3 regions of the Exiguobacterium acetylicum genome follow, and region 3 is predicted to be linked to each of the others. Evidence: a T-box and tRNA genes for the amino acid it is inferred to sense, from the RefSeq annotation. Region 3 holds a T-box; the other regions hold tRNA genes.
What was found. A T-box is a leader RNA that pairs with one kind of tRNA and senses whether it is charged. The one in region 3 lies ahead of K7G97_RS11885 (valine--tRNA ligase), so its partner is inferred to be a tRNA-Val.

Region 1 (5,663 bases), 1.5 Mb from region 3:
CTACCAGATTCGTCCGGAACATGGTGAAAGTCTGACATGGCGCTTCCTTGTCGGTAAATTATCACTCATCTTACCGATTGGAGCCTTACAAGGTGTCGCAGCGGCTACAGCCATCGTCTATGTCCTCGATGCTGATGTCGCGAGTGTTCCTGCGCTTTATGGATTTGCTGCCTTAACAGGGATGACGTTCATTACGATTCTGTTCACGCTCGCGATGCTACTCGGTCGCGTCGGACAGTTCCTTGCCTTCCTACTACTCCTATTACAAATCGGTGGTAGTGGTGGTACGTTCCCAGTCGAGATGACGCCAAGCTTCTTCCAAGCCATCCATACGTTCTTACCAATGACGTATTCAGTCGGCGGATTCCGTGAAGCGCTTGGACTTGGTGTGACAGACGCTCTCATCTCAAACAGTCAAGTCCTTGCGACTATCTTAGTCGTCGCATTGATCATCAGCTTCGTTGGAGGGCTCGGAGCCAAGCGGATTTTACTCTCAACGAAAGTGAGACGAAAACAACATGACACAGTCTGATAAAGAAACACTGATACTAGACTCAGCGATGGCTTGCTTTTCTGAACTTGGTTATAAAGGTACGACGATCGAGCGTGTCGCCCGACGCGCTCACGTCGGAAAACCGACTGTCTATCAACTGTTTGAAAGTAAACTCAACCTGTTCGAATCGCTCGTAACACGTGTGCTGCAAGAAATGAAAGAAGAAGCAGAACGCGCTTACGTCGAACATGCGACGGTAGAAGAAAATAAACAAGCAATGATCGACGCTATCGTCTATCATCAGCAACAACATTTGTTCATTCTTCAAATCATCGAAGAAACACGTAATCTCAAATTACAAGAAATGCAAGAACTACGGACACGGATCGAACGGCATGTCGTCGAATATCTTAAAACGCTCCTTGAGACTCGCCTTGGACAAGATGATCGTGACGTACCAGTCGATGTCACCGCCTTTCTGATTTTCCGGACGTACATTGCGTTAATTGCCGAATGGCCATTGATTGCTCGACCATTGGAATTAGATACGATTCGTCGTGCCATGCTACGCATTTTATGAATCAAAAAACCGCCGATCAGCTGATCGGCGGTTTTTCATATTCTCGATTTTTTTCTAAATTCCGTGCCGTTTGACTAGAAGTAACTGTTTTCTCATCCTTTAAAGTGCCAAACAACCAGTCTCCCACCGGATTTGATACACCAAACCAATAGTGTTCATTTTTGAAATGATGTAATAGATGCGTCTTTTTCATCCATTTTCCAAAGCGTGTTCTCGGTTTCAGCGGAACGTGTGCTACGTAATGTTTCCATTCATACACAAGTAACATGACGATCAATCCACTCGCGGCTGCAGCTGTCGAAACGATAGATTGCGTCAGAAGATAGGTCAGAGCCACAAAGAAACCAAGATTCGGCAGGGAATACCAGACCGGTAAAAACAACAGATGCAGTTCATTCGGATGCGCATGATGATCGTAATGAAGTCGTTTCAACAACTTTCGTCCAAGCATATTTTTAGGCGGTGGTAAATGGAACAAAAAACGATGCGTCAAGTATTCACTGAAACTAAAGACGATCAGTCCAAGACAAAAGAACAGTAAAATCGACCAATGAAACGGCTGAGCAACGACATAACCACTGACCGCAATCAGTAATACGAGCATGATCAAAATATCCGGAAACAGAAAAAAACGACGATAGATATTTGACATAGGTGCCCTCCCCTTTCTCTTTCGTTACAGCGCATAATCGTACGTTCATCGATTCGTCATGTTTTTTACTTCAAGTCGTGTAATCATTCTCACTCTTTCCCTTATACTAAATAGGGAATGGAGTGATGATCACTTTGAGTTTATCGACCGGAATCATCTTCGTGTTACTCGCCTATACACTCATGTCGCTTTACGACATGTGGCAGGTATACCGGATAACGAGCAAGCTTTGGATGTTTGTATTGTTTCTTGCAACATTAATCAGTCTCATCGTTGCCTTTTTTGTGGCCCCTGTCCTTGCGCTATTCTTTTACTGGTCACGCCATCCATTGAAACGAAACATCGGTATCGTGTTACTGATTGTCGTATGTCTCATCTCAATCATGACAAAACTGTCGTCTTGATTAAATTCCTTCATGAACTACTCATGAAGGTTTTTTCATGTTCTACTACCGAAGAAGAGTCGGCGCATCAACTCACGTTCCGGCATCTCCGTCGTATTGAGGACGTCTAAAAATGGTCGATCATCATATGAAAGCTTCAGGATTTCTGAACGGACTTGATCCTTCTCCCAATCAATGATTGCTACTGGAGCAATAGCTGTTTCCTGACATCCAAGTGCACCTGGATTAATAAAGAGCGTTTGCTCTGTCTCGACATGTTGCGCTGGATGATGATGACCGAAGCCAATGATCCGCGCCTCATTTCCAGCAAACAAGACGGATAAGTTGTCTTTTGTTCCATCCATTGCTTGCTTTAAGGGTTCTTCACCAATCTTCTTCGTCTGATCGGCATAAGCATAGTGCGTCAGGTGCATCGATTGTTCCTGATGCGTGACATTTAAAACACGCGGTAAACGTTCCAAATACTTTTGATTCTCTTGTGTCAACGTATCCGCGATCCATTGGTGATGCTCTTTCGCATGGCGGTAACTATCGGGATAGGTCTCCCCATGGATTAAAGCAAGGACACATTCATCATGGTTCCCAGAAATCGTTTGAATATCAGGTCGTTGCTTCAATAGTTCAATGACTTCATTATGTTCTGGTCCAATGCCGACAAGATCACCGAGACAATAGACGGCATCGATCTCTGGTTGTTGATCAAGATAGGACAATACTGCACGCAAAGCTGATGCATTGCCATGAATGTCTGTAAAAAGCATCACTTTCATGTAAACGCCTCCATTGTTGGTACATTAGGATTTCCCGATGATACCGTGAATTCCTGTCAGATTTCAGGAAAAAATAAATTGTCAGAAAATATTGATTATTAGTCAAGAGCGTGTTAGGCTTAGAAAAATTCACAGAGAGGGGCACGATCGAATGATTCCGACGCAACAGTTATTTAACCAAGCCGGACGACTGATTATTCTATGCATGAGGGACTGAAAACTTTTCCGATGATGAAACGGAAATGATTTTTGGGCCCTTCTTTCGATGCATCGAATGAGGCGCCCGCACAGAATGAGTGGCGCCTATCCCAAAAACGGATAGGCTTTTTTCATGGCAAAAAATAGAGATAGATAGAGAGAGGATGACAACGTTGAAAGAATATGCGATGGATCGAATGGTAAAAGTATCAGCTGGAATGGCAAATGCCGTTCTTGTAACACTCGGTGTCGGACTCCTGATTGAGACACTCGGAAATCTTCTACATATCCAAATGCTACTGACGATTGGTGGTGTCGCAAAAGTACTACTCGCCCCTGCACTTGGTGCCGGTATTGCCTTTCAGCTCGGAGGAAACACACTTGTCCTGTTCAGCGCGATGATCGCAGCAACGATTGGTGGTGCCGCGCTTCAATCAACTGCTTCTGGACTCGTTCTTGTACCCGGTCAGCCGATCAGTGCGTTACTCGCAGCTGCCGTCGCTGTATACGTCGGAAAACGCATGACTGGAAAAACGAAATTTGACATGATGGTCATCCCGATGAGCGCTGTCCTTGCTGGCGGCGTGACTGGAATCGGTGCTGCTGCCGTCACGACACCACTCCTTACAAAATTCAGTGCCATGATCACAGCATCCGTTGAATCATCTCCAATCGCAACTTCTCTTGTCATTGCACTCATCTTTAGTGTCTTATTGATGTCTCCTGCTTCGTCCGCTGCACTCGCTATCGCTTTGCAACTTGATCCTGTAGCAAGTGCCGCTGCACTCATTGGCTGTTCCGCTCAATTCGTCGGCTTCACGTTAATGGCATACCGTCAGACGGATCCAGGTGGTTTGATTGCTTCATTCTTTGTAACACCTAAAGTACAATTCCCGAATATCGTTAAAAATCCACGTCTTGTCGTTGCACCGTTTCTCGCAGCGATGATTTCAGCTCCTGTCGCGACGCTTCTTCTCTCTTTGAAAGTACCGTACGAACTCGCAGGACTTGGATTAAATTCGATGATTGCTCCACTTAATATCTTCGTCAACCAAGGTCCTCAGGCGTTCCTCGTCTTCTTCTTGACTGGTGTCGTTCTACCTGGTGTCTTGACGCTCGTCTTCTATCGATTGACGACTGTCGCAGGGTGGACGAAGCGTGGCGATCTTCATCTCGAAATTCAATAAAACAATTTACCTCCTTTCCAACTATTCCTGATTGATTTCGGGAATAGTTTTTTTAACGCAAAAAAATCGCCCCTTCGAAAAGGAACGATTTCGGTATGATTCTGACTGGGCTCGAACCAGCGACCTCTACCCTGTCAAGGTAGCGCTCTCCCAGCTGAGCTACAGAATCATGCTGTGTTGTTACTGGGTATGTTTTTATTATAGCAGCATATCGAAAAGTGTAAAGCCTTTTTCATAAAAAAAATTATCTTTTTTCAAAAAGATCTTTTCAAATAAAAACAGTTTTAAAGTTGCGGGTTCTATGAGTGTCCTCTACTATGTAAATAAGCACATATAAAAAGAAAGGAGCGTTCATATGAACTTTTTAACCCGATTTAGTTTGAAGAACTCGGTTGCTGTCTTCATCATTGCAATCCTATTGATTTTAGGAGGCGTGTATTCCTTCTCACAATTAAAAGTCGATCAGTTCCCGGAAATCGAGTTTCCTCAGATTTCAATCGAAGCGGTTTACCCTGGTGCATCACCTGACGATGTCGATAAACAAGTCGTCTCAAAGCTTGAAACTTCCCTTAAGGGAATTGAAGGGGCTACCAAGCTAACAAGCTCTTCTTATGAAAGTATCGGTATCTTAAACATCGAATTCCCATTCGATACTGATATGGATAAGGTGGAACAACAAATCGATGCTGCCATCCAAGATGCGAATCTACCGGAGGAAGCAACGACGAAATTAAATCGTCTGTCCTTTGGATCGTTCCCGATCTATAATATCTCTTTCTTTAGCAAAGATGGCAAAAACATCGAAAAAATTCTAAAGGAAGATATCGAACCTGAACTTAATAAGATTCCAGGCATCAACAGCGTGTCGGTTGGTGGCTATAAGGATGATCTCGTTCAAATCACCGTCGATAAGGAAAAAGCGACGGAAGCGGGTCTCTCGCTCTCAAGCATCAAGGAACAAATCAATGGAAAGTATGTCTCGTTCCCATCTGGTCAGCTATCAGAAAACGATTCGAAAATTCCGATTCGCGTTGAGGAAAAATTAGAAAATCTAGATAAACTAAAAAATCTACAATTGACACCTGCTGCAGGTGCGGCTAGTTCATCAAGTAACGGTCAAACAGGTGGTTCATCTGCTGGCGGTCCACCACAAGGTGCAACGCAAGGACCACCAAGTACAACAGGTGGTGCAGCTGCAGATCAGGCTTCTGAACCTGCAGAACCGATTCGCCTAGAGGATATCGCAAAAATCGAAGCCGTCTCACAACAAAGTGAAAAAACACGTTACGATTTAAAAGATTCCTTATCAATGGCGATCACGAAAAAACAAGATGCCAATACGGTCGAAATCGCAGATGAAGTCACGAAGATCCTCAATA
Region 2 (5,663 bases), 1.5 Mb from region 3:
GCCATCCATATCCGGCATCATGACATCTAGTAAAATCAGGTCGAATACGTGCTGACGGCAGAGATCAAGAGCTTGTTGCGCAGAATCCACAAGCTGACACGTGTACCCATACGGCTGAATATACAGTTTGAGCAGTTCAAGCATCCTTGGTTCATCATCTACGATCAATACATGCGGCATTTTATTTCTCCTTCCACTGCAGTGTCACTTGTGTTCCATGTCCAAGTTGACTCTTAATGTTCAATTCTGCTCCATGTGTCTGAGCAATTGCTTCAACGATGGAGAGTCCGATTCCAGTTCCTCCATGTTTTCGAGAACGAGATGCTTCCGTTCGGTAGAGCCGTTTCGTTACATGAGGTAAAGATTCTGCAGCGATCCCTTCTCCTGTATCTTCGATTTGAATGAAAGCCCCTACTGCGTTGACACCATAACGAACGATGATTTTTCCCGACGACGTATGTCGCCGTGCATTTTCAACGATATTCACGATCATCTGGCGGAGCTGCTGAGCGTCACCCATCACTTCTATTCGCTCACCTTCTATCTCGAACGAAACATTTTCTTGTTCGATATCCAGGCGCATCAATCGTATCACTTGATGAATCAAGTCTTCGACATCGACAGGTTTTCGTTCCATCATAAAAGCATTGGCATCAATGCGTGCTAACCAAAATAATTGCTCAATCCATTCATTCATTTGCTGACTTTCTTCTCGAATGATCGTAACGTAGCGTTGTTGCTCATCCGGCGTCAACGTTTGACGTTCGAGAATGTCCGCGTATCCCTTTATATATGTCAATGGTGTTCGTAGTTCATGAGATACGCTTGCTAAAAATTCGGATCGTTCCCGATTCAAAAAATCGAGATCTTGTTTTAATTGCTGAATCGAACGCGCCAATTGTCCCAGTTCGTCTTGTCGATCAATCGGCAACGCTCCATCTTCCCCATCTAATAGACGTGCCGTCGCTTTTTCCATTTGAACCAGCGGACGAGAGATGAGTCGGGTCGTCCAAATGCTTGCCGCACCTGCTAATAAAAGTGCGAGCAGACCCACTTGGAAAAACTGCTGTTTCAACGGATTAAGTACGTGATCCACGATTGCTTTAGAAGCGAACATGAAAACATGACCCTGATGTTTCCCGTCGATGGTGATGGGACTGTCCGTCATTAAAAAGTCACGCATCCTCACGATTTTTCCTTGTTGACGGTAATCGAAATCCGTATGCTCTAGCACACTTTTCATCTCATTCGACAAAGGTCGTGACGCTTCGAGTCGTTTTCCATCTGCATCAGTGATCACTACAGTAAACGATGAATCTGCTTCCATCATGCTGACATGGCGCATCGTCGTTTGGTCATAGGAATCGACAAGGACATCACGATGGGTATTTCCTCGGTTCAGTAAACCGTCCACTACTTCCTGCGTTCGTGTTTGAGACAACTGATAATACAACGTCCCAAACAACACACTGCCACAAATTAAAAATGCCGCAAGCACGATTCCTCCGACCGAGTATGAAATACGACGCATGACATTTCCTCCCTTTCTCTTCACTTTAGTATAGCGAAAAAAAACACGATCGACGCAGGCAAACGAAACTGTCACCTCATCTGCACACGATTTGCACATACGCTGGGTATAGTAAAAAAGACTAGTGAATTCAGGAGGGTTTTATTATGAAAAAATCATTGACGTTAACCGCACTGGCTCTTAGTTCTACGCTTTGGCTCGGTGCATGCGGATCCGCTTCAAATGACGAAGGAAGCAATAGCGACTCACACGACATGTCTCATGGAGATATGATGCATTCGAGTGATGGAAAGATACCGTCTGGTCTAAAGGAAGCCAGTGATCCGACTTATCCGAAAGGAAGCAACGTCACGTTGACGACGAATCATATGGATGGAATGAACGGAGCTAAAGCAACGATTGCGGGAGCTTATGATACCGTCGTCTATGCGATTAGTTACAAACCGACTACTGGTGGAAAGATAGTGAAAAATCATAAATGGGTCATTCAGGAAGAACTCGATCCCGTTCCAACTAAGCCACTGCAAGTTGGTGATAAAACGACTGTCAAAGCGGATCATATGAAGGGTATGGATGGAGCTAAAGCGACGATTGACGAAGTAAAAGAAACGACGGTTTATATGGTGAACTATGAACCGACGGACGGTGGAGAGATGGTGAAAAATCATAAATGGGTCACAGAGGATGAGATAAAGAAATAATAAAAAAAGCCCGCTTTTCCTTTAAAGGAGAAGCGGGCTTTCGGTATGATTCTGACTGGGCTCGAACCAGCGACCTCTACCCTGTCAAGGTAGCGCTCTCCCAGCTGAGCTACAGAATCATGTTTGCAGTACGTTATGTACTTGCTAGGACATGTATTAATATATCAAGAAACTAAAAGGCTGACAAGTCTTTTTCTGAAAAAAAAATAAAAAAAATTTAAAATGGGGGAATCCACCCCGCTTCCCCCATTTTGAATGACTTACAGGAAGGTTGATACTCGATCAATCGGTAAACGTAGTGCCGGACGTTTTTTCGCATCTTCAACCGCTTTTCCGACAGCAATCAGCATGACTGGTACATACCGTGACTCGGTGATGAACGTTTCCGCAAAACGTTGATGATCAAATCCACCCATTGCAAGTGTTGATAATCCACGCGCTTCTGCCGCAAGCATCAATTGCATCGCAGCAAGGCTCGCATTCGACATAGCCGCGTCGCGTCCATACGCCTCACTTTGATAAGCGCCTTCTACCTGTGCCTTGATCGAATCAAACAGATCCTCTGTCATGCCACCTGCTTCCACTGCTGGACCGTACACTGGATTATAGTTTCGATTAGCTTGAACATCACCTAAGATCGCAATGACTGCTGAAGCCGAAGTGATAGCCGGCTGATTGTATGCGATCGGTGCAAGCTGCTGCTTCGCTTCTTCCGAATGAAAGACCGTGAAATGCCAGTGTTGCAAATTCCAAGCACTCGGCGCGGCTGTCGTCCACTCTAATAGTTCTTCTACTTCCTGTTTTGAAAGCTTGAACGTTTCGTCGTAATGACGAACGGAACGTCTTTCTGTTAAGACACGCATTGTATCAAGTGTTGCCTGTGTCATGTGTAAATCCCCCTTATCATTATCAGATTACTTAGATATCGTAGCATGTCTTATTTTCATTGTCCTCTATCAATACTTCAAACGAATCCACTGTTATAAAACAATAGTTGACATTCAACTTCTGTACTAATACAATAAAATCAAGAAAAAAAATCATTGCGTTTACTTTGAAGGAGGAAAAACACATGGAACAACCCCTTTACCAAGAAGCATCTGCTGCATTCTATCGTGAGCTTCCCGTCAAGACGTGTGCCCATTGCGGAAAAGAGATGGATGAACAATGTGAATCCTATCAAACGGAATGCGATGAGTGTGCTGTAACAGAACACTAAATAATACATGAAACAATCACTTACTTAGTGGTTGTTTTTTTATTTCTTTTAAACTCTTTCTAAATAAATCAATATTTTTTAGAAAAATCGATTTTACGTCATCTTTTTGTCATCTGTTTGTTACAAAAGAAACAGTCAGAATGTTACATTATCTGTATATGATATTTTTGACAAAAGGAGCGACAGACAACGATGGATCCATTTACCTCAAGCCACGCTAGCGAACTCGGTCCACGACCGCGTACAAAAAAAAGAAAGTTTTTCCCTCGGTTTTTCTTACTTCTCACACTGGTCTTTCTCGGAGTTGGGGGATATGTCGCTTACCGATATGTTTTTACTCCTGAACAACATTCCATTACGACAGGTAAATCCATTACTGAAGTGCCTGTCGTCAATATGGAAAAAGCACGCGTGGAAAAATGGAATGGTGTGACGAAAAAAGTCGCTTATTTAACATTCGAGGATGGTCCATCCGCATTAACACCGGACTTACTTCGAACATTGGATCAACTTCAGACTCGTGCCACTTTCTTTTATCTCGGAACACAAGTAGATGCTTTTCCACAAGAAGTCAAAGCTGCTGCTAAAGCTGGACACTATATCGGATTACACGGGGAAACACACGATTACGATACATTGTACGAAAAAGGAAAGTATGTCTCAGAGATGCAAAGTGTTCAGAAGAAAATCCATGAGTTAACGAAGCTAACACCACATTTGACACGACCACCTTATGGCTCTGATCCCGGCATCACAAAAAAAATGGCATCTGCCATTCATTCAGCAGACTTCCGTGTGTGGGACTGGTCGATCGATTCAATGGACTGGTATTACAAAGATAGTGCAAAAGAAGTTGCGAATACAGTCATTCGGCGAGCAGAGCGTCCGTTTGAAATCATTCTCTTACATGAACAACCACAAGCCATCAAAGCACTTCCAGCCATTGTTGCCGGACTTCAGAAAAAAGGCTATCAATTCGCGATTTATGATGAAGATTTCCATATTCCGTACAACTTCGCGCAACACTCGAATTTATAAGGAGTTACTATCCAGATGAAAAAAACATTCGTAGCAGTACTGTTCCTGTCGAGCTTTGGACTCGCTGCCTGTTCCAACGATTCACCAACCTCTCTTCATGAACAGCTAGAGCAACAAGTCAAAGGTGAAGAGAAAGCATTCACGCTAGCTGATCAACGTGCTCGTAAGGACGAAATTTCAGTTAATACGTATCAAGCCGTTCTTGATGCAGGTGCTGAAGAAATCAAACGCTCTCAAAATGAACGAGAGGAATTAGAAGCCTTAAATGACGAACGGCTTGCTTTATTGAAACAAGAAGAAACGTTACGTAAAGAAACGTACGCTGAACTTGATCTTGAAGAATTGCAGGATGCTGTCAAGCAACTTGATGGTAAAGCAAAAACAGAAGGAACTGCCTTAGTCGCAATCATCAAGGAACGCCAGCAGACGTTTCAAACGTTCTCGAAAACGTATCGACAAGCGATGGATGCTGAAAAGAAAGTGCTTTCACGCTTGACGAAAAAACCGGATTTCGTTAAGATTGATGAGTCAACAGCGGATTTAAATCGTTTAACACGGAAAGCTACCGCGTCATTAAAGAAGTGGAATACGCTGACCGTTCAGTATAATCAAACGAAAACCCGGCTGTATCGTTTGCTCGACACATCAACTCAATAAATCACACAGGTTGCAACCAAACCCTGTCCAAAAAACCTGGACAAGGCCCCGTTGCAACCTTTTTTGTGTGGTTTTTACTAAAAATGGAGGGAAATTATTCATGCATCGCTCAAAAGCCACTTTATTCGTTCTCATCGGCGCTATCAGTTATGGTGTCCTCTCAACAATCGTCAAACTCGCTTATGCCGCTGGATTCAACTCAGCAGCCGTTTCAGGTAGTCAATTTTTCTTCGGCTGGCTCATGATTTTCGGACTTGCCTTATTTACGAAAAACCTTCGTCTCGATCTCAAAACAGCTGGTCTTCTCATGCTGATTGGTATTTCAAGCGGTACAACCGGTTATCTCTATTACCAAAGTCTTCAGACCGTATCCGCATCCGTTGCGATCATTCTCTTATTCCAATTCACTTGGATTGGTGTCATCATTGATGCTCTCGCATTCAGACGCTTACCTACTCGCGCGCATTTCCTGTCCGCGATTCTACTGATTGGCGGAGCCATTCTTGCGAGTGCGGCT
Region 3 (5,663 bases):
TGTCCCCACCAGAGTTGACGGCTGACACACCAGTCACGGATGTTTTCCATCCAGCGAACGTACGTGTTTTCAAAGCGTTGTGGAACGAAGTTGACCTTGTCTGGCCCTTGTTGCTCCTCGAGTGCTTTTTGCGCGAGTGGCTCCATTTTAACGAACCATTGGAGTGAGAGATACGGCTCAACGATCGCGTCTGAACGCTCCGAGTGACCGACAGAGTGCAAGTGTGGTTCGATTTTGATTAGAACACCTTCTGCTTTTAAATCTTCAACGATTTGTTTCCGGCATTCGAAACGATCCATGCCTTCGTATTTCCCTGCGTTCTCGTTCATCGTTCCATCTTCATTCATGACGAGGACACGTGGTAACTCGTGACGGTTACCGACTTCGAAGTCGTTCGGGTCGTGTGCTGGTGTGATCTTAACGACACCTGTACCGAACTCCATGTCGACATAGTCATCGGCAACGATCGGAATCTCGCGACCGACGATTGGTAACGTGATCGTTTTTCCGACGAGGTGAGCATAACGCTCATCCTTCGGGTTCACGGCGATCGCTGTATCACCGAGCATCGTCTCAGGACGTGTCGTCGCGAGTTCAACGTGACCTGAACCGTCCGTTAGTGGATAGCTGAAGTGATAGAACGCACCTTCGATATCCTTGTAGATGACTTCGATATCCGAGATCGCTGTTTTCGTCGCTGGGTCCCAGTTAACGATGTATTCGCCGCGGTAGATCAAGCCTTTTTCGTAAAGTTTCACGAAGACTTCTTGAACCGCTTCCGACAAGCCTTCGTCGAGCGTGAAGCGTTCACGCGAATAATCGAGTCCAAGACCAAGTTTTGCCCATTGTGCACGGATCGTTGACGCGTACTCTTCTTTCCATGCCCATGATTGCTCGAGGAATTTCTCACGACCCATTTCAAGACGTGATTGTCCTTCTGCCCGCAGTTTTTGTTCGACTTTTGCTTGCGTCGCGATACCGGCATGGTCCATTCCTGGTAGATAAAGAACGTCGAATCCTTGCATCCGTTTCATCCGTGTCAGCATGTCTTGTAACGTCGTGTCCCACGCGTGACCCAGGTGTAATTTACCTGTGACGTTCGGTGGTGGAATGACGATCGTGTACGGCTCTTTCTCTGGATCCTGGTCGGCTTTGAAATAGTCACCTTTCACCCAAAAGTCGTACCATTTTTCTTCCGTTGCCTGCGGATCATACTTCGTTGGCATTGATAATTCCTGCATCCTGATCGCTCCTTTTTGTCCATAATAAAAACGGCTTCTCTCGTCCTATGCTAAGGACGAAAGAAAGCCGTTGCTTTTTTCCGCGGTACCACCTTAGTTCACCCAAAATCGGATGCCCTCTAGCCACGTAACGTGTGGAGGACGGATATCGCTCGTAAGACTCACGATACCAGCTCGTGGGGTGACCTTCCTCCTGTTCGCCCGTCACATCTTTCAGCCAAGGATGTGTTCTCTACACCGGTACGAATACAGGACTACTCTTCCCGTCATCGCTGTTGCCATTTTCTTCTTTACTCATTTTAGCCGAGAGTTCAAGTAATCGTCAAGAACTGCTTAACGACCAAATTCAACTTGGAGTTCCTTGAACGTCAATTCGACGGCTTCGATCGTCCGCTCGATGTCTTCATCCGTATGGGCGATCGACAGGAAGAGACCTTCGAATTGTGACGGTGGTAAGAAGACACCACGCGCCGCCATCTTTTGATAATACGAACGGAACATCTCAAGGTTCGACGTTTTCGCTTTTTCGAAGTTCGTGACACGTTCATCCGTGAAGAAGACACCGAACATCGCGCCTGCACGGTTCGTCGTCAGCGGAATGTTGTATTTCGCTGCAGCGTTCAGGTAGCCTTCCGACAAACGGCTCGCTTTCCGGTCGAACTCTTGATAGTGTTCTGGTTTCAATTGTGTCAATGTCGCTAGACCTGCTGCCATCGCGAGTGGGTTTCCGGATAACGTACCCGCTTGATAGATTGGACCTTGTGGTGCGATCTGCTCCATGATGTCACGACGTCCACCGTAAGCACCGACTGGCATGCCGCCACCGATGACTTTACCGAGACACGTGATGTCCGGTGTGACACCGAAATGTCCTTGGGCACAGTGGAATCCGACACGGAAACCGGTCATGACTTCGTCAAAGATCAATAAGGCGCCGTTTTCCGACGTGATCTCCCGTAGGCCTTCGAGGAAGCCCGGTTCTGGTGGCACGAAGCCCATGTTCCCAGCAGCCGGTTCGACGATGACACCAGCGATATCGTCGCCGTGTTTTTCGAACGCGATCCGGACAGCGTCCAAATCGTTATATGGAACCGTCAGCGTCATGCTCGCGATTTGCGCCGGAACGCCTGGTGAATCTGGTAATCCGAGTGTCGCGACACCTGAACCTGCTTTGATCAAGAGCGAGTCGCCGTGACCATGGTAACAGCCTTCGAACTTGAGGATTTTCGTCCGACCTGTGTAACCACGCGCGAGACGAAGCGCTGCCATCGTCGCTTCTGTTCCTGAGTTGACCATCCGGACGACTTCGACTGACGGCACACGACTGATGACGACTTCCGCCATCGCTGATTCGATTTCCGTTGGTGTCCCGTAGCTCCAGCCACGTGTCGCTTGTTCTTGGATCGCTGACGTGACGATTGGATCGGCATGACCAAGAATCATTGGTCCCCATGACAAGACGTAATCGATATACTCTTTTCCGTCGATGTCATAGAGCTTCGATCCTTTCGCATGATCTGCGAAAATCGGTGTCATCCCGACCGATTTATAAGCACGGACCGGGCTGTTGACACCACCCGGCATGAGCGGGAGTGCCCGCTCGAATGCTTCTTTTGATTTTGAGTTCTGGTTAATTAAGCTCATTTCGACCCCTCCAGGTAACGACAAATGTCTTTTGCGAAATAGGTGATGATTAAATCAGCGCCTGCTCGTTTAAAGCCAAGCATCGTCTCAAGGACGATTCGTTCTTCGTCGATCCAGCCGTTCAAGGCAGCGGCTTTGACCATCGCATACTCACCCGATACGTTATACGCGACGATCGGCAGATCAATTCGCTCGCGCACATCCCGAATGATATCCATGAACGCAAGCGCAGGTTTGACGATCATGAAGTCAGCTCCTTGATCGACGTCCGCTGTTGCTTCGCGGAACGCTTCGCGACGGTTTGCTGGATCCATTTGATAACCTTTCCGGTCGCCTTCTCCCGGTGCCGAGTTCGCTGCATCACGGAACGGACCGTAATAAGCAGACGCATATTTAACACCATAGCTCATGACTGGAATATGGCTGAAGCCGTTCTCGTCTAATCCTTGACGAATGGCTGCGACGAATCCGTCCATCATCGATGATGGCGCGATGACGTCGGCACCTGCTCGGGCTTGTGAGATCGCTGTCTTGACGTGAAGCGGTAATGACGCATCATTATCGACCGTACCGTCGGCGACAATCCCACAGTGACCTGTCGACGTATATTCACATAAGCATGTGTCGGCGATGACCGTTAGCTGCGGAGCAACCTTCTTGACGAGACGTGTCGCTTCTTGAACGATCCCGTGATCGTGAAACGCACCTGATCCTTGCTCGTCTTTCAAGTGGTCGTGCGGGACACCGAATAAAATGACAGATTCGATTCCGAGTGCGACGACTTCTTCAATCTCAGCCGTCAGATGATCGAGTGATAAGTTGAAGACGCCAGGCATCGAACTGACTTCGCGTTTAATGTCTTCGCCTTCAGCGACGAAAATCGGATAAATCAAATCTGATTTATGCAACTGGTTCTCGCGAACGAGTGACCGGAGTGATGCGGTCTGACGTAAACGCCGGTGACGTGCGTATTCTAAAGTATTCATGCTGATTCCTCCTCAATGATACGATCAATCATGCCGTCCACCGTGAATTCACGGGCGACATGGATCGGTTGAAGTCCGGCTGCTTTTGCTGCTTGCTCCGTAATCGTCCCGATGACGATGAACGTCGTCTGCGGGGATAGTGGAGCAATCGCTTCGACAGCGGAAGGACTCTGCAGTCCAATATAGGTGGCTGTTCTGACAAGTGCTTCAGGTAGCCGACGAGTAACGGTTTCATAGGTGATGATATCTTCGATCGTATATCGATTCAGTTTTCGTAACTGATCGACCGGCGCTTGCCGCGATCGGTTCCCTCGCGCAAAAACGATATGATCGCCGTCAGACAAGTGTGGTCCGAGTTCTGCGACGAGTGCGTCTCCTGTAAAGGTCGACGGACAGAAGTCGGCTGTTCGACCGTACTTCGCAAGTGCGTCTGCCGTCTTTCGTCCGACGACCGCGATACGCGTTGCTGCTAATTCAGGCAACGCATCAGCAATCCGGTGGACACCATTCGGACTCGTCACGATAAGCCAATCAATTCCCTTCGGCAATGTAAACGAAACCGATCGCGTTTCAATGACAGGATAGTGCACTGACTCGATCGAAACGGCGCGCAATCGCGCGATCTGCTCGTTCGTCGGTGGTCGGCTGCCCGTGAAGAGTACCTGCTTACAAGTCATCCGGAAGTGTCGCGAGAATCTCGCGACCGCCCGAAGCAAGCAGACGTTCGGCAACATCTTGACCGAGTTGCATCGGGTCAAGACCTGATTCGCGCTCGAGTAGGATTTGCTCTCCATCGACGGATCCAATGAATCCGACAAGTGTCGTTGACATGTCTTCGTTGATCGTTGCGAATCCACCGACCGGAACGTGACAGCTACCTTCGATCGCCGCTAAGAATGCGCGCTCGGCGTAAGCTACTTTTTCCGTCATCTGATCATGGATCAGGTGCAGAAGGTCACGTACTTCTTGGTCATGTTCGCGACATTCAATACCGAGGATTCCTTGACCGACGGCTGGAATCATGTCATCTGTCGAGAGATATTCCGAGACGACGTCTTCAGACCAACCCATCCGTTGTAGACCAGCTGCTGCGAGCAAAATCCCGTCAAACGGACCATTCTTTAATTTATCGAGTCGTGTGTCGATGTTTCCGCGAATCGATTCGATTTTTAAATCAGGGCGGAGTTTTAGCAATTGCGACCCACGACGTAAGCTACTCGTGCCGACAACTGCACCTTCTGGCAAGGAAGCAAGACCTTCGCCTGTTTTCGTGATCAAGGCATCACGCGCATCGACACGCGCTGGTGTTGCACCGATGATGAGACCGTCCGGTAATTCAGAAGGTAGATCCTTCATGCTGTGAACGGCAAAATCGATTTCTTCGTCAATCATCTGTTGCTCGATCTCTTTTACGAATAATCCTTTACCGCCGACTTTCGAGAGCGTCACATCCAAAATGCGGTCCCCTTTTGTGATGATGTTCTTGATTTCGAACTCATACGGCGCGCCGGCTTGTTTCAACTGGTCAATGACCCATTTCGTCTGTGTCATCGCTAGCTTCGAGCTTCGCGATCCAACAATGATTTTTCGCATGCTAAAATCCCCCTGTACAATGATAAAGGGGCGGCACAAGTCCGCCCCATGCATTTTCTATTGTAACACAAATCGTGCTTTGTTCACCGGTTCACAGCTTTTGCGGAAGGTGTCGTCTCTTCTGATGTCATGACGTCATCTTCGAGCCCTTCGAACAAGTCTTCGTTTAATGCAAACGTATCCATGAACTGCGCAATCC

Region 1: it has a tRNA-Val gene. The T-box ahead of K7G97_RS11885 (valine--tRNA ligase) is inferred to sense a tRNA for this amino acid. The anticodon was not compared.
Region 2: it has a tRNA-Val gene. The T-box ahead of K7G97_RS11885 (valine--tRNA ligase) is inferred to sense a tRNA for this amino acid. The anticodon was not compared.

The regions. Positions count from the first base shown of each region.
Region 1 covers NZ_CP082333.1:565,701-571,363, reverse strand. Annotated here, with positions in the region: gene K7G97_RS02970 (YhgE/Pip domain-containing protein) at 1-532, shown strand, start outside; gene K7G97_RS02965 (TetR/AcrR family transcriptional regulator) at 519-1,073, shown strand; gene K7G97_RS02960 (sterol desaturase family protein) at 1,090-1,725, opposite strand; gene K7G97_RS02955 (hypothetical protein) at 1,851-2,129, shown strand; gene K7G97_RS02950 (metallophosphoesterase family protein) at 2,165-2,899, opposite strand; gene K7G97_RS02945 (PTS sugar transporter subunit IIC) at 3,262-4,284, shown strand; tRNA gene K7G97_RS02940 (tRNA-Val) at 4,381-4,453, opposite strand; gene K7G97_RS02935 (efflux RND transporter permease subunit) at 4,640-5,663, shown strand, end outside.
Region 2 covers NZ_CP082333.1:553,113-558,775, reverse strand. Annotated here, with positions in the region: gene K7G97_RS02905 (response regulator transcription factor) at 1-180, opposite strand, end outside; gene K7G97_RS02900 (HAMP domain-containing sensor histidine kinase) at 182-1,531, opposite strand; gene K7G97_RS02895 (YdhK family protein) at 1,678-2,232, shown strand; tRNA gene K7G97_RS02890 (tRNA-Val) at 2,279-2,351, opposite strand; gene K7G97_RS02885 (nitroreductase family protein) at 2,493-3,119, opposite strand; gene yhfH (protein YhfH) at 3,305-3,451, shown strand; gene K7G97_RS02875 (polysaccharide deacetylase family protein) at 3,863-4,489, shown strand; gene K7G97_RS02870 (YkyA family protein) at 4,505-5,146, shown strand; gene K7G97_RS02865 (EamA family transporter) at 5,247-5,663, shown strand, end outside.
Region 3 covers NZ_CP082333.1:2,270,777-2,276,439, forward strand. Annotated here, with positions in the region: gene K7G97_RS11885 (valine--tRNA ligase) at 1-1,241, opposite strand, end outside; T-box leader at 1,291-1,520, opposite strand; gene hemL (glutamate-1-semialdehyde 2,1-aminomutase) at 1,575-2,885, opposite strand; gene hemB (porphobilinogen synthase) at 2,882-3,871, opposite strand; gene K7G97_RS11900 (uroporphyrinogen-III synthase) at 3,868-4,548, opposite strand; gene hemC (hydroxymethylbilane synthase) at 4,538-5,464, opposite strand; gene hemA (glutamyl-tRNA reductase) at 5,548-5,663, opposite strand, start outside.